Regions from separate parts of the Massilia sp. X63 genome, predicted to be linked through region 3. Evidence: predicted binding sites of a transcription regulator. Region 3 holds the regulator's gene; each other region holds the start of a gene.
The links. Region 3 encodes FliA, which starts transcription of late flagellar genes. Its sites were predicted from a motif close to CTAAAGTTTNNNNNNNNNNNGCCGNTA; they were not measured.
Positions count from the first base shown of each region.

Region 1: flgM (flagellar biosynthesis anti-sigma factor FlgM) is a predicted target of FliA. The motif match lies at 3,896-3,922, and genes of this name have one in related genera.
Region 2: AB3347_RS13635 (flagellin) is a predicted target of FliA. The motif match lies at 4,247-4,273, and genes of this name have one in related genera.

Region 1 is NZ_JBFTEF010000006.1:4,327-11,719, forward strand. It holds gene AB3347_RS13425 (EAL domain-containing protein) at 1-2,156, shown strand, start outside; gene AB3347_RS13430 (PH domain-containing protein) at 2,161-2,769, opposite strand; gene AB3347_RS13435 (flagella synthesis protein FlgN) at 3,046-3,516, opposite strand; gene flgM (flagellar biosynthesis anti-sigma factor FlgM) at 3,523-3,846, opposite strand; gene flgA (flagellar basal body P-ring formation chaperone FlgA) at 3,982-4,704, opposite strand; gene flgB (flagellar basal body rod protein FlgB) at 4,863-5,282, shown strand; gene flgC (flagellar basal body rod protein FlgC) at 5,296-5,697, shown strand; gene AB3347_RS13460 (flagellar hook assembly protein FlgD) at 5,711-6,421, shown strand; gene AB3347_RS13465 (flagellar hook protein FlgE) at 6,459-7,393, shown strand, end outside.
Region 2 is NZ_JBFTEF010000006.1:43,352-50,744, reverse strand. It holds gene AB3347_RS13655 (ATP-binding protein) at 1-1,433, shown strand, start outside; gene AB3347_RS13650 (response regulator) at 1,430-2,077, shown strand; gene AB3347_RS13645 (GGDEF domain-containing protein) at 2,168-3,766, shown strand; gene AB3347_RS13640 (hypothetical protein) at 3,781-4,029, opposite strand; gene AB3347_RS13635 (flagellin) at 4,460-5,911, shown strand; gene AB3347_RS13630 (flagellar protein FlaG) at 6,000-6,371, shown strand; gene fliD (flagellar filament capping protein FliD) at 6,548-7,393, shown strand, end outside.
Region 3 is NZ_JBFTEF010000028.1:7,438-14,830, reverse strand. It holds gene motD (flagellar motor protein MotD) at 29-778, opposite strand; gene AB3347_RS25500 (flagellar motor protein) at 789-1,532, opposite strand; gene AB3347_RS25495 (RNA polymerase sigma factor FliA) at 1,514-2,251, opposite strand; gene AB3347_RS25490 (MinD/ParA family protein) at 2,315-3,133, opposite strand; gene flhF (flagellar biosynthesis protein FlhF) at 3,126-4,532, opposite strand; gene flhA (flagellar biosynthesis protein FlhA) at 4,898-7,015, opposite strand; gene flhB (flagellar biosynthesis protein FlhB) at 7,015-7,393, opposite strand, start outside.

The sequences.
Region 1 (7,393 bases), on a different contig from region 3:
AACGCTTCGGCGCCGCCATGGAAGCGGTGCTCAAGATCGTGTGCTTCGACATGGGGCTGGCGCTCGACACCTACACCCACGCCAGCCAGCGCAGCAGCCTGCAGAACCAGAACTACCTGGAGCAGGTCATCGACGGCATGCCGGCCGGCCTGGTGGTGGTCGATGCCGGGCTGCGCGCCCGATCGATGAACCGCATGATGGCCCAGTTGCTGGGCGTGCCCGACGGCCTGCTGCTCGAGCAGGATCTGGCGCTGGAAGACCTGATACCGAGCACCGAATTGGCCAACCGCGCCGCCGAGGCGCTGGCTTCCGGGGCGCCGCACGACAACGTGCTGGTCACGCTCGAAGGGAGCGCCGGCGGCCTGCGCTACGTCGACTTCAACATCCGCCGCACCCGCAAGGACGGCAGCCACATGCTGCTGCTGATCGGCCAGGACATCACCTTCCGCCGCAAGGCGCGCATGCGCCTGCAGGAGAGCGAGGAGTTCTTCCGGCTCACCTTCAACCAGGCCGCGGTCGGCATCGCGCTGCTGGGCGCCGACGGCCGCGTGCTGCGCACCAACAGCAAGATGTCGCAGATCCTCGGCTATTCCGAGATCGAGCTGCTGCAGCGCTTCTTCCAGCAGCTCACCTGCGGCGACGACCTGCCGGAGGAGCTGGCCCTGATCGCGCGCCTGAAGGCCGGCCAGATCAGCGACTACCAGCGCGAAAAGCGCCTGATACGGCGCGACGGCACCCGGGTCTGGGTCAGCGTCAACGTTTCGAGCATGCGCGACGTGAACGGCAACCAGCGCTTCATCTGCGTCATCAAGGACATCCAGCGCCAGAAGCAGGCCGAGGAAGCCCTGCTGCGCATGGCCAATCACGACGCCCTGACCGGCCTGCCGAACCGGGTCCTGATGCAGGACCGCCTGGGCCAGGCCATCATGCACGCGCACCGGGGCGGGCGCCAGGTGGCGGTGATGTTCATCGACCTGGACCGCTTCAAGCACGTCAACGACAGCCTCGGCCACGATGCCGGCGACGCCCTGATCGTCGAGATCGCGCGCCGCCTGTCCGGCAGCCTGCGCGAGAGCGACACCGTGGCGCGCCAGGGCGGCGACGAATTCGTGGTGGTGCTGCCCGACCTGGCGAGCCAGGACGACGCGGCCAAGGTGGCGCGCAAGCTGCTCGACAACCTGTTCCAGCCCATGCTTCTGTGCGGCCACGAAGTGTTCCCGTCCGGGAGCATCGGCATCGCGATGTATCCGCGCGACGGCGAGGACAGCGCCACCCTTCTGAAGAACGCCGACAGCGCCATGTACGGCTCCAAGGGGCAGGGCGGCAACCATTATTCGTTCTACACGGCCGAGATGGGCGAGCACGCGGCCCTGCACCTGCGCATGGAAGGCGCACTGCAGCGCGCCCTGCAGCGCGACGAGTTCCTGCTGGTCTACCAGCCGGTGGTGGACATCGGCAGCGGGACCGTCTCCGGGGTGGAGGCGCTGCTGCGCTGGCAGCCGCTGGACCGGCCCATGGTCTCGCCCGCGGAGTTCATCCCCCTGGCCGAGGAGACCGGCCTGATCGTGCCGATCGGCGACTGGGTGCTGGCCACCGCCATGCGCCAGCAGGTGGCCTGGCGCGACGCCGGCCTGAGCCCGATGCGCATCAGCGTGAACCTGTCGGCGCGCCAGTTCCTGGGCCAGGACGTGGCCCAGCGCGTGAGCGCGCTGCTGGAGGAAACCGGCTGCGACCCGGCCAGCCTGACGCTCGAGATCACCGAGAGCGTGCTGATGGAAAACCCGGCCGCCGCCGCCGACACCATGGGCCGGCTGGCCGCGATGGGCGTGCAGCTGGCGATCGACGACTTCGGCACCGGCTACTCCAGCCTGGCCAGCCTGAAGCGCTTCCCGATCCACAGCCTCAAGATCGACCGCTCCTTCGTGATGGACCTGACCCAGGACGCCGACGATGCCGCCATCGTCAACGCCGTGATCGCGCTGGCGCACTCGATGAAGCTGAACGTGATCGCGGAAGGCGTCGAGACCAGCGAGCAGCTGGCCTTCCTGCAGCAGCACGGCTGCGACCAGATGCAGGGCTATTGCTTCAGCCGCCCGGTGGCGCCGCAGGGGATCGAAGCGCTGCTGCGCAAGGTGGACGCCGAGCCCGTCGTGTAGCCCTTCAGTTGTGGATGTACCTGGCGAACACGTCGCTGAAATCGCGCTTGGTGTGGGTGTCGAACATGGCGGTATTCAGGGCCGCCAGCAGGTCGCCGTACTGCTTGACCAGGCCGCCTTCGCCCGGGGCGATGTTCAGCTTGTGCACCGAGGCCGTGGCCTCCAGCGCGCGCAGGGCATTGTCGCGCGAGGCCGCATCGCGCTTCTGCTGCTTGCCGATGGTGATCAAGGCCTTGTAGATGTCCTTGAGCTGTTCGATATAGGTCTTCTTGATGTCGATCGAGAACACCGTGTTGTCCAGGCTGAACTTGAGCTCGATATCCAGGTCCAGCGTGCCGGCGGTTTCGATGCTGACCTTGCTGATTTCATGCGAGGCGTAGTCGTAGCGCTTGATCGAGCGCTTCGACGACACCGCCGAGTCGCCGTCCACATGGATCAGCGCCAGGTTGGTGAAGCAGTACTCGTCCTTCTTGCTCTTGATGAGAAAGAAGATCTGCTCGCCGTCTTCGCTGAACAGGTAGTCGTCCGCGTCGACTTTGCCGTAGTCCGCAGGCCCGACGATGACGCCGATATCGCTGATACCCAGTGCTTCCGCCGCCAGTTTCTTGAACATGCCCATCCCCTGTAATGAAAGTTGCCTACCTTAGCACTATTTTATTCTGATAAATATTTCCAAGAATCACAGGCTGAGCTTGTTCTATTCCGGCGCAGGCATGGACGCAGCGACGAGATTCCACCACCGGTGGGGTTTTTCGCCGTGCCAACGTCGCCTTGTTGCGCAAGACCGACATGCGCGCCTTCGGCAAGCCGGACTGACGGCAGCAGGCAGGAACGACAACGGCCGCCCCGGTGAACCGGGGCGGCCGTTTGCGTTGGGATGGGGGCGTCGTCAGCCGACCACGTAGCGCTTCGAGGGCCCGCTGGCGAGCGCCTGGCCGCTGGCGCCGTAGACGCCGCCGGCGTCGGCGCTGGCCGGCATGCGCAGGGCGTTGAGCACGCCCTGGTTGTAGGCCAGCTGCTTGTTGATCAGCATGCCGTTGACGCGGTTGAGTTCCTTGGCTTCGCGGGCCAGCTGGAGCAGCTGCTCCCATTGGGCCCGCGCGTCGGCGCTGCCGCCCACGGCCAGCCAGGGCTCCATGCCCGCTTCCGATGCTTCGCAGCCGGCGGCGAGGAGGGCCGCGTGGCGCTGTGCCGTCAGTTCCGCAAGCGCCTGCAGCAGTGCATCCTTTTGGGGAGTGAGCGTCGCCAGCCCGTCGGCGTCAGCTGCTACGAGGAGCTGCTGTTCCTGTTTCATCAGCGCGATGAGGTCGCTGACGTGTTGCTGTTCTTGCGGGACGGTAGAGATCGGGCTGGTGGGCATGAAGGTTTATCGCTTGCGGGAATGGAGCAAGTCGCGCACGGTATCGAGCAGGCCGTCGGCGACTTTCTCGGAGTTGACCTGGAACTGGCCATCGGCGATGGCCATCTTGATGCGCTCGACTTTCTTGGTGTCGAACACCTGGTTGTTGGCGCCCACGGCGCTGGCCATGGCCTGGCCGGCCGAGGACAGGCGCACGCTGTCGGTCGCTGCCGGCGTGGCGCTGGTCGTTGCAGTGGTCGCCGCCCGGTCGGCGCCGCGTGCGTTCGCGCTGCCGTTGGTGTTGGTCGGCTGAAGGCCTGGGTTGCTCTTGAGGGTATCGTTGATTTTCACAGCATCATCCTTCTCTGTTCGGAGCAGAAACTCCGGGATCTGCATCGTGTAACGGCATTAATCTTGCAAACTTTAGGCCGTCCATCATGCAGAAAGTGCGTCGAATGAAACTATGCGAATGCGATAAGGCGGGCGTCAGATCGCCACTTCGATGATGCCGCCGGCGCGGGCGGTGCCGCTCACCACGGTGCCCGACTGCGTGCGCGCCTGCGCCACCTGGCCTTCGGAGGCGTTGTTGATCGCCCGCGCTTCGCTGGACACCGAAAAATTCGTTCCCTTCGAGACCAGGCGCACCGCCTGGCCCTGCTGGATCACCGGGCGCGACTTCAGGGTGTCGAGGCGCAGCGGCGTGCCGGCGGGCAGGGAAGCGGTCGGGGTACGGCCGATGGCCTGGGCCACGTCGGTGATGATGCCGTTCGGCATAGCGGCGATATCGCCCTTCATCATGACGAGCTGTCCGGCGTCGACCGGCTGGCCCTGGGCCAGCGGCACGGCGGCCGCGACATAGTCTGCCATCACGTTCACGGTGGCCTGAATATACACGGTCCAGGGCGCGGGCGCGGTGCAGCGCACCCCGACCGTTGTTTTTCCCCACGCCCGCGCGCCCGGTTGCTGGAAGGCTTCCGGGGCCGGGCAGCTAGCCAGGCTGGTGCGCGGATCGACCTGGCCCACCTTGATCGTCACCTGGCCCGGCAGGCCGGCGGTCTGGGTCTGCAGATACTGCTCGACGACCGTGCGCAGGGCCGGCAGGTTCTGGCGCTGCGCGTTGATGGCTTGCTGCGCGCTCGCGAGGGGCGCGGCCAGCGCAGTGCCGATCAGCAGCAGGTGACGCAGCAGGTGAGCGAAGATGCGTTTCATGGGACGGATGGAGAGAGTCAATGCTGCCATTTTAGGCAGCATGATTCCTTAGCGAAACTTTGAATAGCCGGGGTTTGGCGGTCCTTATCGATCGATTGGGAAGTGTTGCCTATCCGTATCATCGGTGCTGTCCCAACAAGTCTCAACCCGGAGGCGGCATGATCGGCAAGATCGACCAGTACCTGAGTTTCAACGAAACAGCCCTGTCCCTGCGCGCCCAGCGCCAGGAACTGCTGGCGTCGAACATCGCCAACGCCGACACGCCCAACTACAAGGCGCGGGACATCGATTTCACCAGTGCGCTGCAGAGCGCGCTGGCCGGCAAGGGCGCCGCCGGCGGTCCGCTGGCCACCACTGCCCAGAACCATATCGGCCGCGGCAAGCCAACCGGCGACATGCTGTCCAACGGCACCCCCGTGATGTACCGCGGCGAGGTCCAGGGCAACGTCGACGGCAATACCGTGGACATGGACGTGGAACGCAACCAGTTCGCCGACAACGCGCTGCGCTACGAGGCGGGCATCACGATGATCAACCACCAGATCAAGGGCCTGCTGGCGGCCATCCAGGGACAATAAGGATTAACCCGATATGTCGCTCTTCAATATCTTCAACGTTTCCGGTTCGGCCATGAGCGCCCAGGCCCAGCGCCTGAACACCGTGGCCTCCAACCTGGCCAATGCCGACAGCGCCACCAGCCCCGCGGGCGAAGCCTACCGCGCCAAGGCGGTCGTGTTCGAAGCCGTGCCCCAGCAGTCCGGCGCCACCGGGGTGCGCGTGCGCGAGGTGGTCGAGGACCCGTCGCCGCTCAAGCAGGTCTACGATCCCAAGCACCCGATGGCCGACGAGAAGGGCTATGTGGCAATGCCGAACGTGAACGTGGTGGACGAGATGGTCAACATGCTGTCGGCCTCGCGCTCCTACCAGACCAACGTCGAGACCATGAACGCGGCCAAGACCATGCTGCTCAAGACCCTGACCCTCGGTCAATAAACGATAGGCCACCATGACCACCGTAACCAACACCGGCGCCGCCAGCAACGTCAGCGACCTGATGTCGACCATGAACGCCAGGAAGGCCGAGGTCGACAGCGTCCAGGCCGACACCGACAAGTTCATGACCCTGCTGGTGACGCAGCTGAAGAACCAGGATCCGCTGAACCCGCTCGACAACGCCCAGGTCACCAGCCAGCTGGCCCAGCTCTCGACCGTCACCGGCGTCAACAAGCTCAACGCCACCCTCGAATCGCTGAAGAGCAGCTACCAGTCGGCCGAGGCGATGCAGGCCACCAACCTGATCGGCCACGGCGTGCTGGTCGAGGGCAACAAGCTCGCCCTGCTGGAAGGCCAGGCCATCCTCGGCGTCGAGCTGGCGAGCGCGGCCGACAAGGTGCAGGTGGTGATCACCAGCGCCACCACCGGCAAGGAAGTCGCCACCATCGAGCTCGGCGCCCAGGATGCCGGCGTGGTGCCGATCGCCTGGGACGGCGTGGCCGACCCCACCAAGCTCGATGCCGACGGCAAGCCGGTGACCCTGCCCAACGGCGCATATACCTACAAGGTGGTCGCCCTGCGCGGCGGCGAAGCGCTGACCGATGCGAAGACCCTGTCCTTCGACAGCGTCGCGAGCGTCACCACCAACGCCAAGGACGGTATCAAGCTGAACCTGCCGGGCAAGGGTGTCGTCACCATGGCCGACATCAAACAAGTCCTGTAAGCCGAGCCGCTTACCCCATTTACATCAGGAGTACACCATGTCTTTCCAACAAGGCCTGAGCGGCTTGAACGGCGCAGCCAAATCCCTCGACGTCATCGGCAACAACATCGCCAACGCCAGCACGGTCGGCTTCAAGGGCTCGACCACCCAGTTCGCCGACGTCTATGCCAGCTCGCTGAACGGCGCCGGCGGCATCTCGGCCGGTATCGGCGTGAAGGTGGCGAACATCGCCCAGCAGTTCACCCAGGGTAACGTGGAGGCCTCGAACAATCCGCTCGACATCGCCATCAACGGCGCCGGTTTCTTCCGTACCGAAGCCTCGGGCATGGTGCAGTACAGCCGCAACGGCCAGTTCTCGCTGGACAAGAACGGCTTCCTGATCAATGCGCAGGGCGCCAAGCTGACCGGCTACGGCTTGAGTCCGAGCGGCCAGTTGGTGGCCGGTGCCCCGACCCCGCTGCGGATCGATACCGCCGACCTGGCGCCGGTGAAGACCGAAAAGGTGCGCATGGAGCTGAACCTCGACTCGCGCAGCGCGAACCCGACCAATACGCCGTTCAGCGCCGACGACCCGACCACCTACAACAAGCAGACCCCGATGAGCGTGTACGACACGCTGGGCAACCCGCATGTGCTCTCGACCTTCTACGTCAAGAGCGGCCCGGGCGCCTGGGACGTGTACGCCGCCAATGACGGCACCGAAGTGACCAACCTGAAGGTGGCGGCCGCCGCCACCGGCACCGGCGCCGCCTTCACGGCCGTGAACAGCGCCCGCGCCGACTGGGAAGCCGCCACCAAGGCCGTGCCGCAGGTGCCGGCAACCATCGCCGCCGCCCTCGGCGCCTACGCCACCGCCGCGTCGGCCATGGTGGTGGCCGCCGCCGGCACCGCGGGCGCCACTGCCGCCAACCAGACCGAGATCGGCACTGCCGCCACCAATGCGGCCGCAGTGCCGGGCGCTACGCCGGAGGA
Region 2 (7,393 bases), on a different contig from region 3:
AGGCGGCCGCCTCGGAAATCTACCTGCTCGACGCCGCCACCCTGGAAGTGGTCGACGCCAACCAGGCCGCGCGCCTGAACCTCGGCATGGAGGCCGGCACGCTGCACGGCATGGACGTGTACGCCCTCGCGCCCGGCCTCGAGCGCGCCGCGCTGGCCGCGCTGCTGGCGGGGCTGGGCGAAGAGGTCGGCGCCCAGGTGAGCCTGCGCACGCGCTTGCGGCGCGCCGACGGCAGCAGCTATCCGGTCCGGCTGTGTTTCCTGCGCATCGTGCGCGACGGCCGCACCCTGCTGCTGGCGATCGCCGACGACCTCAGCCTCGAACAGGCCGCGGCGCGCGCGCTGGCCGAGTCGCAGGCGCGCTTCGACGCCATCGTGCGCAATACCCCGGGCCTGGTGTACCAGTTCGTGCAGCATCCGGACGGCCGCATCGACTTTCCATGGCTGAGCGAAGGCTGCTCCGCCCTGCTCGGCCTGTCCCGCCTCGACCTGCAGCGCGACGCCACGCTGTTCGAGCGCCTGATCCTGCCGGAGGACCGCAAGGGCTACCTGGAATCGATGCTGGCCTCGCGCGCCGGCATGAGCGCCTGGAACTGGGAAGGCCGGATCTGGATCGACGCCTGGAAAGACGTCAAGTGGATCAACCTGCGCGCCACCCCGCACCCGGTGGACGGCGGCGCGGTGCAGTGGGACGGGATCATGACCAACATCAGCGCCAGCAAGCAGGAACAGCAAGAAGTGCTGCGCTCGCGCGCCCGCCTGGCCGAGCTGACCGACCACATCGAACAGGTCAAGGAGCAGGAACGCGCGCGCATCGCGCGCGAGATCCACGACGACCTGGGCGGCAACCTCACGGCCATCAAGATGGCCCTGGCGATGCTGGCCGCGCGCCTGCCGGACCAGCAGCCGGCCCTGCTGGAAAGGGCCAACTACCTCGACGACCTGGTCGACCGCACGATCGAGGCGGTGCACCGGATCTCGCTCGACCTGCGCCCGACCATGCTCGACCTGGGACTGGTGGCCGCCCTCGAATGGCAGGCCCACGAATTCGAGAAGCAGATGGGCATCGCCTGCATCTTCCGCTGCCCGGAAAAGGAAATCGTGCTCGACGACGACCACGCCACCGCCCTGTTCCGCATCTTCCAGGAAGCGCTGACCAACATCGCCAAGCACGCCGGCGCCACCCGGGTGACGGTGGCGCTGCGGCGCCAGCGCGCCCACCTGAGCCTGGAGATCTGTGACAACGGGCGCGGCATCGCGCCGGCCGACCGCCTCAAGCCGCACTCCTTCGGCCTGCGCGGCATGAGCGAGCGCGCCAAGGCACTGGGCGGCACGCTGAGCTTGTCGTCTGCGCCCGGAGGTGGCACGATGCTGACTATCAAGACCAGGCTGGCAGCACCCACCGAATCAAAGCAAGAGCACAGGCAAGAATGAGTGACAAAGCAACAATCCGGGTATTCATCGCCGACGACCATGCGATCGTCCGCGAGGGCCTGAAGCAGATCCTGACCGAGCAGCGCGACATCATCGTCGCAGGCGAAGCCGAAACCGGGCTCGACGCCGTCAAGCTGGTCGGCAAGGCGCGCCCGCACGTGATGCTGCTCGACATCTCCCTGCCCGACCGCAACGGCATCGACGTACTCAAGCAGATCAAGAAAGACAAGCCCGATCTGGCGGTGCTGATGCTGTCGATGCACCGCGAAGACCAGTACGCGATCCGCTCGCTGAAGGCGGGCGCGGCCGGTTACATGACCAAGCAGAGCGCTCCGCGCGAGCTGGTCACCGCGATCCGCCAGGTGGCGGACGGCCAGAAGTACGTGAGCGCCGCGCTGGCCCAGACCCTGGCGGCCCAGGTCGGCGAAGACCACGAGGCGCCGCTGCACGACAGCCTGTCCGACCGCGAATACCAGACCCTGACCATGATCGCCTCCGGCATGACGGTGAGCGACATCGCGCGCGAACTGTCGCTGTCGGTCAAGACCGTGAGCGAATACCGCGCCCGGCTGCTGGCCAAGATGAAGCTCAAGAACAGCGCCGAGCTGACCCATTATGCGATCCGCAACCAGCTGGTCGGATAGGACTGACATACTTTGTTGCCGTTTTTTAATTGATGCTCGGCAAAAAAGCTGCTTATCATGTCGCCAAACAGCAATCTACGCATTGACACCATGTCTACCCAGTCTCCTGCCGGCCCCGCCCTGAATTCTGCCGCGAATCCTGTCGCGACTCCTGCCGCGAATCCTGCTGACATCGCCCGCGAAGCTTTCCGCCGCCTCGCAACGCGCCGCATCGCCCCCACGCCGGATGCCTACCGGGCCATCTACGACGAGATCGCCGGCCTGCCGCCGCCCCCACCGCCCGCCCCGGTCGCGAATCCGGCCGCCGAGGTGCTGGAGAGCTTCGCGCGCCGCCTGGCCGATACGCCCGGCGAGGTGTCCGAGATCGGCCGCCGCCTGCTGCGCGCCGCCAGGACCGGCGACTGGGCCGGCTACGCCCAGGCGCTCGGCCAGGTGCTCGAGCGCCATCTGCGCCGCAACACGCCGGTGATGGCGCTGGGCGACGAGGATCCGGATGCGCGCCAGCTGCGCGAGATGCTGGGCCGCTCGCTGGCCTTTGCGCTGGCCACCCTGCTGGCCGGCAGTCCGCCACTGGTGCAGGAGGCGGAAGCGCTGGGCGGCGCGGTCCGGCTGGCGCGCGGCGAGGAACTGAGCGAACTGTCCGGCCGCCTGAAGCAGCTGTGCTACCAGATCGAACTGCGCAGCGGCGACAGCGCCGAGCAGCAGGAATTGCTGCTGCGCCTGTTCCGCCTGCTGCTCGACAACGTCAACGAGTTGCTCGACGACGACAGCTGGATGCGTGGCCAGATCGCGGCCGTGCAGGACCTGATCGGCGGTCCGCTCGACGTCCGCTCGCTGGAAGACGCGACGCGCAGCCTGAAGGACGTGATCCTCAAGCAGGGCCGGCTGCGCCACAGCATCTCGGACGTGCGCGCCACCGTCAAGAACATGATGATGACCTTCATCGACCGGCTCGGCTCGGTGGCGGCCTCGACCAGCGACCACCACACCCGGCTGGCCGGCTACTCGGCGCGCATCGGGAGCGCGGCCGACATCAACGAGCTGAACGAAGTGATGGAGGAAGTGCTCCGCGAGATGCGCGCCGCCCAGGACGAGGCGCTGGCCTCGCGCGACCGCATGGTGGCCGTGCACCGCGACGTACAGGAAGCCGAGGACCGCATCCGCATGCTGGAGGCGGAGCTCCAGCACATGAGCGAGCTGGTGCGCGAGGACCAGCTCACGGGCAGCCTGAACCGCCGCGGCCTGGACGACGTGTTCGAGCGCGAGAGCGCGCGCGCCGACCGCCGCGACATGCCGCTGTGCGTGGCCATTCTCGACCTCGACAATTTCAAGAAGCTCAACGACACCTACGGCCACCTGGCCGGCGACGGCGCCCTCAAGCACGTGGTGAAGGTGGTGCGCGACACGCTGCGCTCGATGGACGTGATCGCCCGCTTCGGCGGCGAGGAATTCGTGATCCTGCTGCCCGAGACCACGGTCGAGGCGGCAGCGGCCGCCATGGTGCGCGTGCAGCGCGAGCTGACCCGCCATTTCTTCATGCACGACAACGAGAAGATGCTGATCACCTTCTCCTGCGGCGTGGCGCTGCGCCACCCGAACGAGGAACAGGCCAGCCTGATGGCGCGCGCCGACCGCGCCATGTATCAGGCCAAGCAGAGCGGCAAGAACCGCGTCGTGGTCGCCGACTGAAACCGCGGGCGCACTTATTGGGTCTGCAAGGGGCGCGGCGCCTTGTCGATCTCGTCGCGCGCGCCCTGGGCGCCGACCGCCTTGAGCATGCGGTCGGTCGAGTCGCGCTTCAGCCGGCTGCCGGTCATCTGGTGCCCGTCCTGGCCGGCGGTGTTGTTGGCAACGGCCGGCGCGCCCGCCGCATCCCCCTCGTCCTGCGGCGCCGCAGCGCACCCTGCCAGGGCCAAGGCCAGCACGGCCCCTGCTGCTCCCATCTTCTTCATGCTCGACTCCCCACAAGAATCACGCGTTTGACATTGTCGTTACAGGGCTGGGCCCGCCGGAATCCTAGCACTTACCCAGCCAGCGCTGAGCATGTTGTCAAAAAATATTCACCATGGGTGGATTCGCCACTGCGAATATTGCAAAAATATTCATTATCCTGCACCCGAAGCCGTCCTGCCAGCCCGGCTTTAGGAAAAAAATAAATTATTTTTAGCCCTAAAGTTCGGCTGTTCGCTGTCGTCTTAACGCAGCGCCCGGGGGGAACTTGAGCAAAAAATCGCGAGTTTATTTCAGTGCCGCCCATCAAGTTTTTGCCGTGGAGCACGTTACCTGCATCAACAGCGGTGTGATCGTCACGGAACAGCGTGGCGCACCAAAGTGAACAGGGCACAGTGGCCCACCCTAGAAATACAAGTCTGGAGAAATACCATGGCATCCGTAATCAATACCAACGTTGCATCCCTGAACTCGCAGCGTAACCTGTCGACCTCGCAAGCTTCCCTGAACACCTCGATCCAGCGCCTGTCGTCGGGCCTGCGCATCAACAGCGCCAAGGACGACGCTGCCGGCCTCGCCATCTCGGACCGCATGAACTCGCAGATCCGCGGCATGAACCAGGCGACCCGCAACGCGAACGACGGCGTGTCGATGGCCCAGACCGCTGAAGGCGCCCTGTCGAGCTCGGGCGACATCCTGCAGCGTATCCGCGAACTGGCAGTGCAGTCGTCGAACTCGTCGAACTCGGCCAGCGACCGCAAGGCTTTGCAGACTGAAGTCACCCAGCTGACCTCGGAACTGAACCGTATCGCCAACACCACCGAATTCAACGGCCAGAAGCTGCTGGACGGCACCATGGGCACCGCCAACTTCCAGGTCGGCGCCAATGCAGGCCAGTTGATCTCGATGGGCGGTGCGAACTTCAGCACCAGCACCTACGGCAACAACACCAAGACCTCGGGTGCACCGGTCGCCGGTACCGCCGCTACTGCCGCCATCAGCGCCGGCACCATCACCATCAACGGCTTCCAGGGTCCGGCCAAGATCGACATCGGCCCGGGCCAGGCGGAAAGCGCCAAGGCGATTGCCGCCAAGGTAAATACCGAAAGCGCGAAGACCGGCGTGTCCGCTACCGCCACCACCGAAGCCAAGCTCACCGTCACTGCCGGCTCGGCCGTAACCATCAAGCTGGACTCGAACAACACCGCGTCCGAAGCCGTGACCATCTCGTTCAAGATCGGCGCCAAGGCTGACGCGGACGGCTACGCTGCGGCGATCAGCGCGTTCAACGCCCAGTCGTCGAAGACCGGCGTCACCGCATCCTACGACAACGGCGGCATCAAGCTGACCAACTCGAGCGGCGAGAACATCAACGTCGCCAACCAGACCGGTTCCGACAAGGTCAAGCTGGAGAACTACACCTCCGCCGGCGCCCTGCAGGGCGGCGACGTCCTCGCCGGCGAAACCGGCAAGGCGGTGGGCCGCGTGTCGCTGGACTCGGAGCAGGGTTTCTCGGTCACCGAACAGGGCACCTCCGGCACCGGCCTGACCGGCGCTTCGGACCTGAAGTCGGTCGCCAACCTGGACGTGACCAGCTTCGACAACGCCCAGATGGCCATCAAGATCGCCGACGCAGCCCTGGCAGCGGTGAACAGCAAGCGCGCCGAATACGGTGCACTGCAGTCGCGTTTCGAATCGGCGATCTCGAACCTGTCGTCGTCGACCGAGAACCTGTCCGCATCGCGCAGCCGCATCGTCGACACCGACTTCGCAGCTGAAACCGCAAAGATGACCCGCGGCCAGATCCTGCAGCAGGCCGGCACCTCGATGCTGGCCCAGGCGAACTCGCTGCCGAATGGCGTCCTGTCGCTCCTGCGTGGCTAATGATTGACGGACTAGCAAGTCCATCGGTGCAGTAGAACATTCCTCGGCTGAAGAAATTCAGCCGAGGATTTTTCGCTAGGGAAGTCCCATGAACATCCAATCGCTTGGTTCACCCGCGGCAGCACGGCTGGAGGAACGCCCGCCGGTGGCGCTCGAACAGCCGACCACCCACGCCGTGAAGACCGTCAGGTCCGCCACGGCCGCCGAAGGCCAGGAAGGCGCCCTCCCTGCGCCCTCGCGCGAACAGGTCGGCGACGCGGTCAAGAAGATCAACGAAGGCATGCGCGTGTCCTCGCAGAGCCTGGAATTCGCGATCGACGAGGACAGCAAGGACATCGTGGTCAAGATCATTGACCAGAACACCCGTGAAGTGGTGCGCCAGATCCCCTCGGTCGAAGCGCTCGAGATTGCCAAGTCGCTCGACAAGATGCGCGGTCTCCTGATCAGCCAAACGGCCTGAGCTGTATTGGACAGCACCGCGGCGCGCTCCCCTCGCGGGGCAGCGCGTCCCCGCACGCCTGGCAGTGGTCAGGCATCTTTTCTCATCTATTTGAATTGAGACACATTTCCCACTCTTAAGTCCCGTTTGCTTCTGTCGATAATGACTTACATTATCGCTTTCACGGGAGAAACAAAGTGGGCATCAGTTCATCGGGCATCGGTTCCGGCCTCGACGTCGACGGCCTCGTCAGCAAGCTGATGGCGGCCGAAGCAGCGCCGCTGGCCAACTTCGACAAGAAGTCGGCGGCGCTGCAGCAGCGCATGGCGGCCTTCAGCAAGGTCAGTGCGGCGGTCGGTTCCTTCCAGGGCGCCCTCACCTCCCTGAATTCTCCTGCGACCTTCAGCGCGCTGAACGCCAGCAGCGGCGACAAGGACGTGTTCACCGGCAGCGCCGGCGCCGGCGCAGTCGCGGGCAAGTACCGGATCAACGTCACCCAGATGGCCTCGGCCCAGAGCCTGAGCACCGCCGGCCGCGCCAGCATGAGCGCGACCATTGGCGGCACTGCCAAGACCATCCTGACCTTCCAGTTCGGCAGCGTCAGCGGCGCGAGCTTCGGGGTTGCCGGCAGCGCACTGGGCGCGTCGATCGCCACCGGCGGCATCAGCGACGGTTCCTTGAGCCTCAACGGCACCGCCATCACCACCGGCGCGACCACGCGCAGCGCGGCCCAGCTGGCCGAAGCCATCAATGCCAAGAGCGACACCACCGGCGTGACCGCCAAGGCCGGCAGCTCCACCAGTTCCGCCAGCCTGTTCGCCAGTTTCGACACCGTCACCACCGTGTCCACCTCCAGCTATGCGCTTACGGTGGGCGGGGTGCAGGTCGCGCAGGCCGGCAGTGGCGCTTCGCTCACCGCCCTTCAGGTCGACAATGCGCTGGCCGGCGGCACCGTGGCCGCGGCCCTGACGGCGGCCAACATCAGCTTCACCGGTAGCGCCGTGGACGGCGACCTGCAATTCACCGCGGCCGACGGCTCCAAC
Region 3 (7,393 bases):
ATTTCATTTGAGCTGCAAAAATGACATTTTATTGCACGCCGGTCGGCAAGGGTTCCGGCACCGACGCCAGGATCATCACCGCCACGCGCCGGTTGCGCGCCTGGCCGTCGGGCGTATCGTTCGGCGCCACTGGCCGGGTGGCGCCGTGGCCGATGGCCGACAGGCGCGCATCCGCCACGCCGTTCTCGATGAACAAGCGTACCACGCTGGCGGCGCGCACCGCCGACAGTTCCCAGTTCGAGGCGAAGCGCTCGTTCGTGATCGGCAGGTTGTCGGTATGGCCTTCGACCTCGATCCGGTGCTGGTCGTCCTTCAGCAGTCCGGCCACCGCGCCGAGCACCTCGCGCGCGTCCTGCTGCAGGGTCGCCTCGCCCTGCGCGAACAGCACGCTGGCGTTGAGTTCGATACCGATGCCGCGCGCATTCTGCGTCACCCGCACCTGGCCCGATTTCACCAGCGGCATCAGGGTCGCGGTCAGGTCCTTGGCCAGGGTCTCCATGCGCTCGCGCTCGCGCCGCGCCGCTTCCAGGCGCTTGCGGTTGACGATGTGCGACAGCGGCAGCACCGGCTCGACCCTGGTGTTGATCTGGGGTGCGGCGCTACGTCCGCCGAAGGCGTCGCCCAGCGCTTCGGACAGCACCGCATACTTGCCCTCGTTGACGATCGAGATCGCGTACATCACCACGAAAAAGGCAAACAGCAGCGTGATGAAGTCGGCGTACGAGATCAGCCAGCGCTCGTGGTTTTCCTGGGAGTCGTCGTAGCGTTTGCGCGCCATGGGCCGTCGCTCAATGGCGCGTCAGGAGGCTCGCCACCCGTTCGTCGACCACGCGGGTGTGGTCGCCGGTGGCGAGGTCGTGGAAGACTTCGGCGAGGATCTCGTACTGGGCCACGCGGTCGCTGACGATGGCTTTCAGCTTGTTCCCGACCGGGTAGAAGAACAGGTTGGCCAGCCCCACCCCGTACACGGTGGAGACGAAGGCCACCGCGATGCCCGAGCCCAGGCGCGCCGGGTCGGACAGGTTTTCCATCACGTGGATCAGGCCCAGCACCGCGCCCAGGATGCCGATGGTGGGCGCATAGCCGGCCGCCGATTCCCAGATGCGCGCGGCCTGGCGCTGCGAGAATTCGTAGGCGGTGATGTCGCTCTCGAGCAGGTTGCGCAGCTTCTCGGGCTGGATGCCGTCGATCACCAGGCGCAGGCCCTTCTGGATGAATTTGTCCTTCGTGCCCATGTACTGCTCGAGCGAGAGCAGGCCGTCGCGGCGCGCGCTCAGGCTCCACAAGGCGATTTCGCGCGACAGCTTGTCGCGGTTGGACTTGGGCGGAAAGAACACCCAGCGCAGCATGCGCAGGCCCAGCATGAAGCTGCGCCGTTCGCTCTGCAGCAGGGTGGCGCCGGCGGTGCCGACCACCACGATGGCAAAGGCGGCCGGCTGGATCAGCGAGGCGAACTTGCCGCCGTCCAGCGTGTGGCCGACCAGTACGCCCGCGATCGCGAGCACCAGGCCGGCTACGCTGGCCCAGTCCACAATTGCTCCCGTAGCGCAGCGCGCAGACGCGACACCGCCTGGGTGTGCAGCTGCGACACCCGCGATTCGCTCACGCCCATGACGGCGCCGATTTCCTTCAGGTTGAGTTCTTCCTCGTAGTAGAGGCCCATCAGCATCTTCTCGCGCGGCGGCAGATTGTCGATGGCGTCGATGACGGCCTGGCGGAAGCCCGTATCGAGCAGGCTGCGCAGCGGATCGGCGTCGTCCACCGCATAGCGGTCGAGGAAGCCGTCGCTGCCGCCGTCGCCGTCCTGGTCGTGGAAGTCTTCGTAGTACAGCAGCTGGTGGCCGCCGCCGTCGCCCAGCATCTCCTGGTAGTCGGCGAGCGACATCTTGAGCGACTTGGCGATCTCGGATTCGCTGGCCGGACGGCCCAGGCGCTGCTGCAGCGCCTCCATCGCGGCTTCGACCTTGCGCATGTTCTGGCGCGTGCTGCGCGGCATCCAGTCGCTGTTGCGCAGTTCGTCGAGCATGGCGCCGCGGATGCGCAGCACCGCATAGGTCTCGAACTGGGCCCCGTGGTTGTCTTCGTAGCGGTTGATCGCGTCCAGCAGGCCGATCATGCCGGCCTGCACCAGGTCATCGACTTCCACCGAAGGCGGCAGCTTGGCCTTCATGTGGTGGGCAAGCCGCTTCACCAACGGCATGTGCTCCGTCAGCAAATGGTTCTTGTCCGCTTTCCCTTTGACCGTGTACATGCGTTTTGCTTATCTGTTCTTCTGTATGTGCTGCCTGTGGTGCTACCTGTGGTACTGCCTGGGTCAGGCCCCGAAATGCGTGCTGCCTCCCCTGCCGAGGCCGGGCATCGCGTGCAGCGCGAACTTGCCGGCCAGGCGGCGGAACGCCACCGAGGCGCCCGCCAGCGGGAAGGCATCGACCACCGCGCGGCCCAGGCGCGCGGCCCGGTGCAGGTACTCGTCGGCCGGCACCGACCCCATCGAGCCGAGGCTGACCGCCAGGTAGCGAGTTGCCGCAGTACACATATTATCGTATACCACCTTGGCCTCGGCCTCCGTCGCGCCGGTCACCAGGATGCCGAAGGGGCGGCGACCCAGTTGTTGCGCCAGTCGCTTGATCAGCGCATACGCGTTGGTGATCGAGGCGGCGCTGGTTCCGACCTGCACCACGATCTCGGAATCGGCCATCAGCGGCAGCGGGAATGCGCCGTCCGGCCCGAGTTCGCCGTCGACCATCACGATGCCGGCCTGCTTGACCAGCACGTCGAAGGTCTTGGCCAGGCGGCGGGCATCAAGGCTGTCCTGCACGCAGCCGAGCGTGGCCACCGAGAAGCCTTGCGGCACCGCGTGCAGCACCTGGTTCAGGCCGCACTCCTGGCGCGCCACGTTCGCCAGCGTGGCGGCACGGCTCAGGCCGAGGCGGCGCGCGACGCCGTAGTCGCGTTCGCAGGCATCGACGATCAGGACCTCGTTCCCCAGCTGGGCCAGCGAGGCGCCCAGGTTGACCAGCATGGCGCCCTTGTCGTCTTCCGGCGTGGCCGAGAGAAAAGTCACGATGCGCGGGCGCGGGCCCTGCAGCATCCGGCGCAGGCCTTCGGCCTGGTCGAAATCGAAACTAGCCAAGGTGCACCTCGCGCAGGCTGCGGTCCGCGTTTTGTCCGGCCGCGGCGGCGGCCATCATCAGCGGCAGGTCGGCATCGCCGAACTGGGCGCTAGCGTTGCGGTTGTTGCGGAAGGCGCGGTCGACCAGCATGGCGCGGTCGGCCAGGTGAAGGTCTTCCGGCACGCGCTGGCCGTTCGAGATGTAGTGCAGGTTGAGCTTCTGGCGGATCACGACGTCGAGCACGTTGCCGATCGAGGCGGCTTCGTCGAGCTTGGTCATGATGCAGCCGGCCAGGCCCGAGCCCTGGTAGGCGCGCACCACTTCGTTCAGGGTTTCGTTGGTCGAGGTCGCGTTCAGGCACAGCAGGCGCTTCACGTCGGCGCCGGATTCGCTCAGCATGGCCACCTGCTCGGTCACCATCTGGTCGCGCTGCGACATGCCGATGGTGTCAATGAGAACGGTGTGCTTGTTCTTGAGTTCTTTCAGGGCGATGCGCAGGTCGGCTTCGTCCTTCACCGAGTGCACCATCACGCCGAGGATCTTGCCGTAGATGCGCAGCTGCTCGTGGCCACCGATACGATAGGCGTCGGTGGTGATCAGGGCCAGCTTGTCCGGGCCGTGGCGCATCACGCAGCGCGCCGCCAGCTTGGCGGTGGTGGTGGTCTTGCCGACGCCGGTCGGGCCGACCAGGGCGAACACGCCGCCACGGTTCAAGAGATCGTCCTCGTTGGCGATGGTGGTGAGGTTACGCGCCAGCACGGTCTTGATCCAGCGCAGGGCTTCGCCGGCATCCTTGGTGGCCGGCATCTTGTCGATCAGGTAGCGCGCCAGGGTGGCCGAGAAGCCGGCGGCCAGCATCTCGCGCAGCACGGCGGCCTTCTGCGGCTCGCGCTGGGCGGTCGCGTTCCAGGACAGTTCGGCCAGCTGGGTTTCCATCAGGCCGCGCATGGCGCGGATTTCGTTCATCATGCCGCTCATTTCAAGCGCGGCCGATTCCTTGGCCTGGGCGATGGCGGCGCTCATCATCTGGGTCATGGCGGCCATGTCGATGCCCGGCTCGGGGCTCGGCGCGCGGCGGTTGACGTAGGTCGGCGGGATTTCCGGCTCGGCGACCGGTGCGGCGCGGCGCTCGACGTAGGCCTGGCGCGCTTCCGGCGCGGCCGGGGCGAAGGCAGCCGGGGCGCGGGTGAACACCGGCTCCGGATCGAAATCCTTGTCGAAGGCCTGGAAGCTTGGCGCCTGCGGCTCTTCGATGCTCGGGGACGCCAGCGCGGCGACGTCGTCGTTGTCCAGCGCCAGAATCTCGACCACGCCGTCGACCGGGCGGTTGGAGAGGATGACCGCGTCAGGGCCGAGCGCCTCGCGCACCTTGCGCAAGGCGTCACGGGAAGTAGCCGCTGTAAATTTCTTCACGTTCATCGTTGTTCTCCGCACTTCACTCAAGCTGTACTGTTCTATGTCTGCTGTGGGCGCCATTGCCCGGCCATAGACCACATTATTGGCGATGCCGTGAGGAAACCATCTAAGGAGAAAGAAGGGGAAATGGGCCTATTTCAATAGGCCGAGCTCATCAGAGTGGAGAATACGCGCAGTTGCAGGATGGGCGGCTTCACCTCGGAAGGTGATCAGCCTACAGCTTCCAGCGCCGCCCACGTCTTCAAGCAGCCGATGAACAGCCGGGGCGGCTGAGCGAATGGGAGCCGAACGCGTGGGCGGCAAATACGGCGCGCTCGATCATATCGCCGGGTGGAGCCGCCCACCCCACGCCCCCCCCCGGCACGCCCTCACATCGGCACGCCAACCAGGCTGGTCACCCGGATCGTCTTGGTCTCGGGAATCTCGTTGTGCGACAACACCTTCAGCTGCGGCACCGCGCGGCGCAGGAAGCGTGACAGCAGCACCCGCAGCGGCGCCGGCACCAGCAACACCGGGCTCAGGCCCATCTGCTCCTGCTGGGCCGCCGCGTTGGCGGCCTGCTGGGCGATGGTGTCGGCCAGGCCCGGCTCGATGCCGGCGCCGTCGCCGCCCGTCCCCATCGCCTGCATCAGGAGGCGCTCGAGGCGATTATCGAGGGTCATCACCGACAGCTCGCTGGCGCCCGGGAACAGCTGCTGCACGATCGCGCGGCCCAGCGCCACCCGCACCATGGCGGTGAGTTCGTTCGGGTCCTGGGTCTGGCCGGCGTACTCCGACAGGCACTCGATGATGGTGCGCATATCGCGGATGTGCACGCCTTCCTGCAGCAGGTTCTGCAGCACTTTCTGCAGGGTCGACAGCGACACGACCTTGGGCACCAGGTCTTCGACCAGCTTCGGCGTGTCCTTGCCCAGGTGGTCCAGCAGGGCCTGGACTTCCATGCGGCCCAGCAGCTCCGAAGCGTGGGTCGTGATCAGGTGGTTCAGGTGGGTCGCCACCACGGTGCCGGCGTCGACCACCGTGTAGCCGAGGCTCTGGGCCTCGTCGCGCAGGCTGGCGTCGATCCAGGTGGCCGGCAGGCCGAAGGCCGGATCGGTGGTCACCAGGCCCGGCAGCGTGCCGCTTGCCATGCCCGGGTTGATTGCCAGGAACTGGCCGTTCATCGCTTCGCCGGCGCCCACTTCCACGCCCTTGAGCGTGATGCGGTAGGCCGAGGGCTTCAGCTCCAGGTTGTCGCGGATGTGCACCGGCGGGGCCAGGAAGCCCACTTCCTGGGCAAACTTCTTGCGGATGCCCTTGATGCGCTTGAGCAGCTCGCCGCCCTGGGTCTTGTCGACCAGCGGGATCAGGCGGTAGCCCACTTCCAGGCCGAGGGTGTCGACCGCCATCACGTCCTGCCAGGTCGCCTCTTCCGACTCGCTCGGCGCCGCCGCGCCGCCGGCAGCGGCGGTGGCGGCAGCTTCCGCCGCCGCGGCTTCCTTGGCCGGCTGTTCCTTCTTGCGCTTGGCGATCATGTAGCCGCCGCCGCACAGGGCGCCGCCCAGCAGCAGGAACACCAGGTTCGGCATGCCGGGGATCAGGCCCAGCGCGAAGATGATGCCGCCGGTGATGTACAGGGCTTCCGGACGGGCGAACAGCTGGTTGGTCACCTGGCTGCTGATGTCGTCCTCGTTGGCCACGCGCGAGACCACCATACCGGCCGCGATCGAGATGATCAGCGAAGGAATCTGCGCCACCAGGCCGTCGCCGATGGCCAGCAGGGTGTAGGTTTCGGCAGCCTGGCCGAAGGCCAGGTCGTGCTGCACCACGCCGACGATCAGGCCGCCGATCACGTTGATCAGGGTGATCATGATGCCGGCCACGGCGTCGCCCTTCACGTACTTGGACGCACCGTCCATCGCGCCGTAGAACTCGGCTTCCTGCGCCACTTCGCTGCGGCGCTTGCGGGCGTCGGCTTCGCCGATCAGGCCGGCGTTCAGGTCGGCGTCGATCGCCATCTGCTTGCCCGGCATCGCGTCCAGGGCGAAGCGTGCGCCGACTTCGGCGATGCGGCCAGCGCCCTTGGTCACCACCGAGAAGTTGATGATGGTAAGGATGACGAAGACGACGATACCGACCGTGTAGTTGCCGCCGATGAGGAAGTGGCCGAAGGCCTCGACCACCTTGCCGGCCGCCGCGCCGCCGGTATGGCCTTCGGTCAGCACGATACGCGTAGAAGCCACGTTGAGCGCCAGGCGCAACATGGTCGAGATCAGGAGGATGGCCGGGAAGGCCATGAAGTCGAGCGGCTTGACCGTGTACAGGGCGGTCAAGAGTACGATGACGGACAGCGCGATGTTAAAGCTGAAAAACACGTCCAGCACGAAGGCCGGCAGCGGCAGGATCATCATCGCCAGCAGGACGATGATGAAGATTGGCGCGGCGAGCGCGCTGGCGCCCCTTGCCGCGAGGCCGCTCGTCCATGCCGGCAGTTTGATGCTGTTCATTAATGCAATGCTCCGTTATTCGAATCGGAATTCGCTGCCCCGGGTCCCTTGTAGGCCGGGTCGTTCGGGTCCATCTCGGGCGGCACCGCCAGTCTGCCCGGGCGATCCGGGTACAGGCCTTCGCCCTTCTTGTAGGCGCGCAGCTGGTAGACGTAGGCCAGGACTTCCGCCACGGCCGAGAACAGCTTTTCCGGGATCTCTTCGTCGATGTCGGTGTGCTTGTAGAGCGCACGGGCCAGGGCCGGCGCTTCCAGCAGGGTCACCTTGTGTTCCAGGCCGAGTTCGCGGATCTTGGCCGCGACCTCGTCCACGCCCTTGGCCACCACCCGCGGCGCGCCCTTCTGGCCGTCGGTGTACTTCAGCGCCACCGCGTAGTGG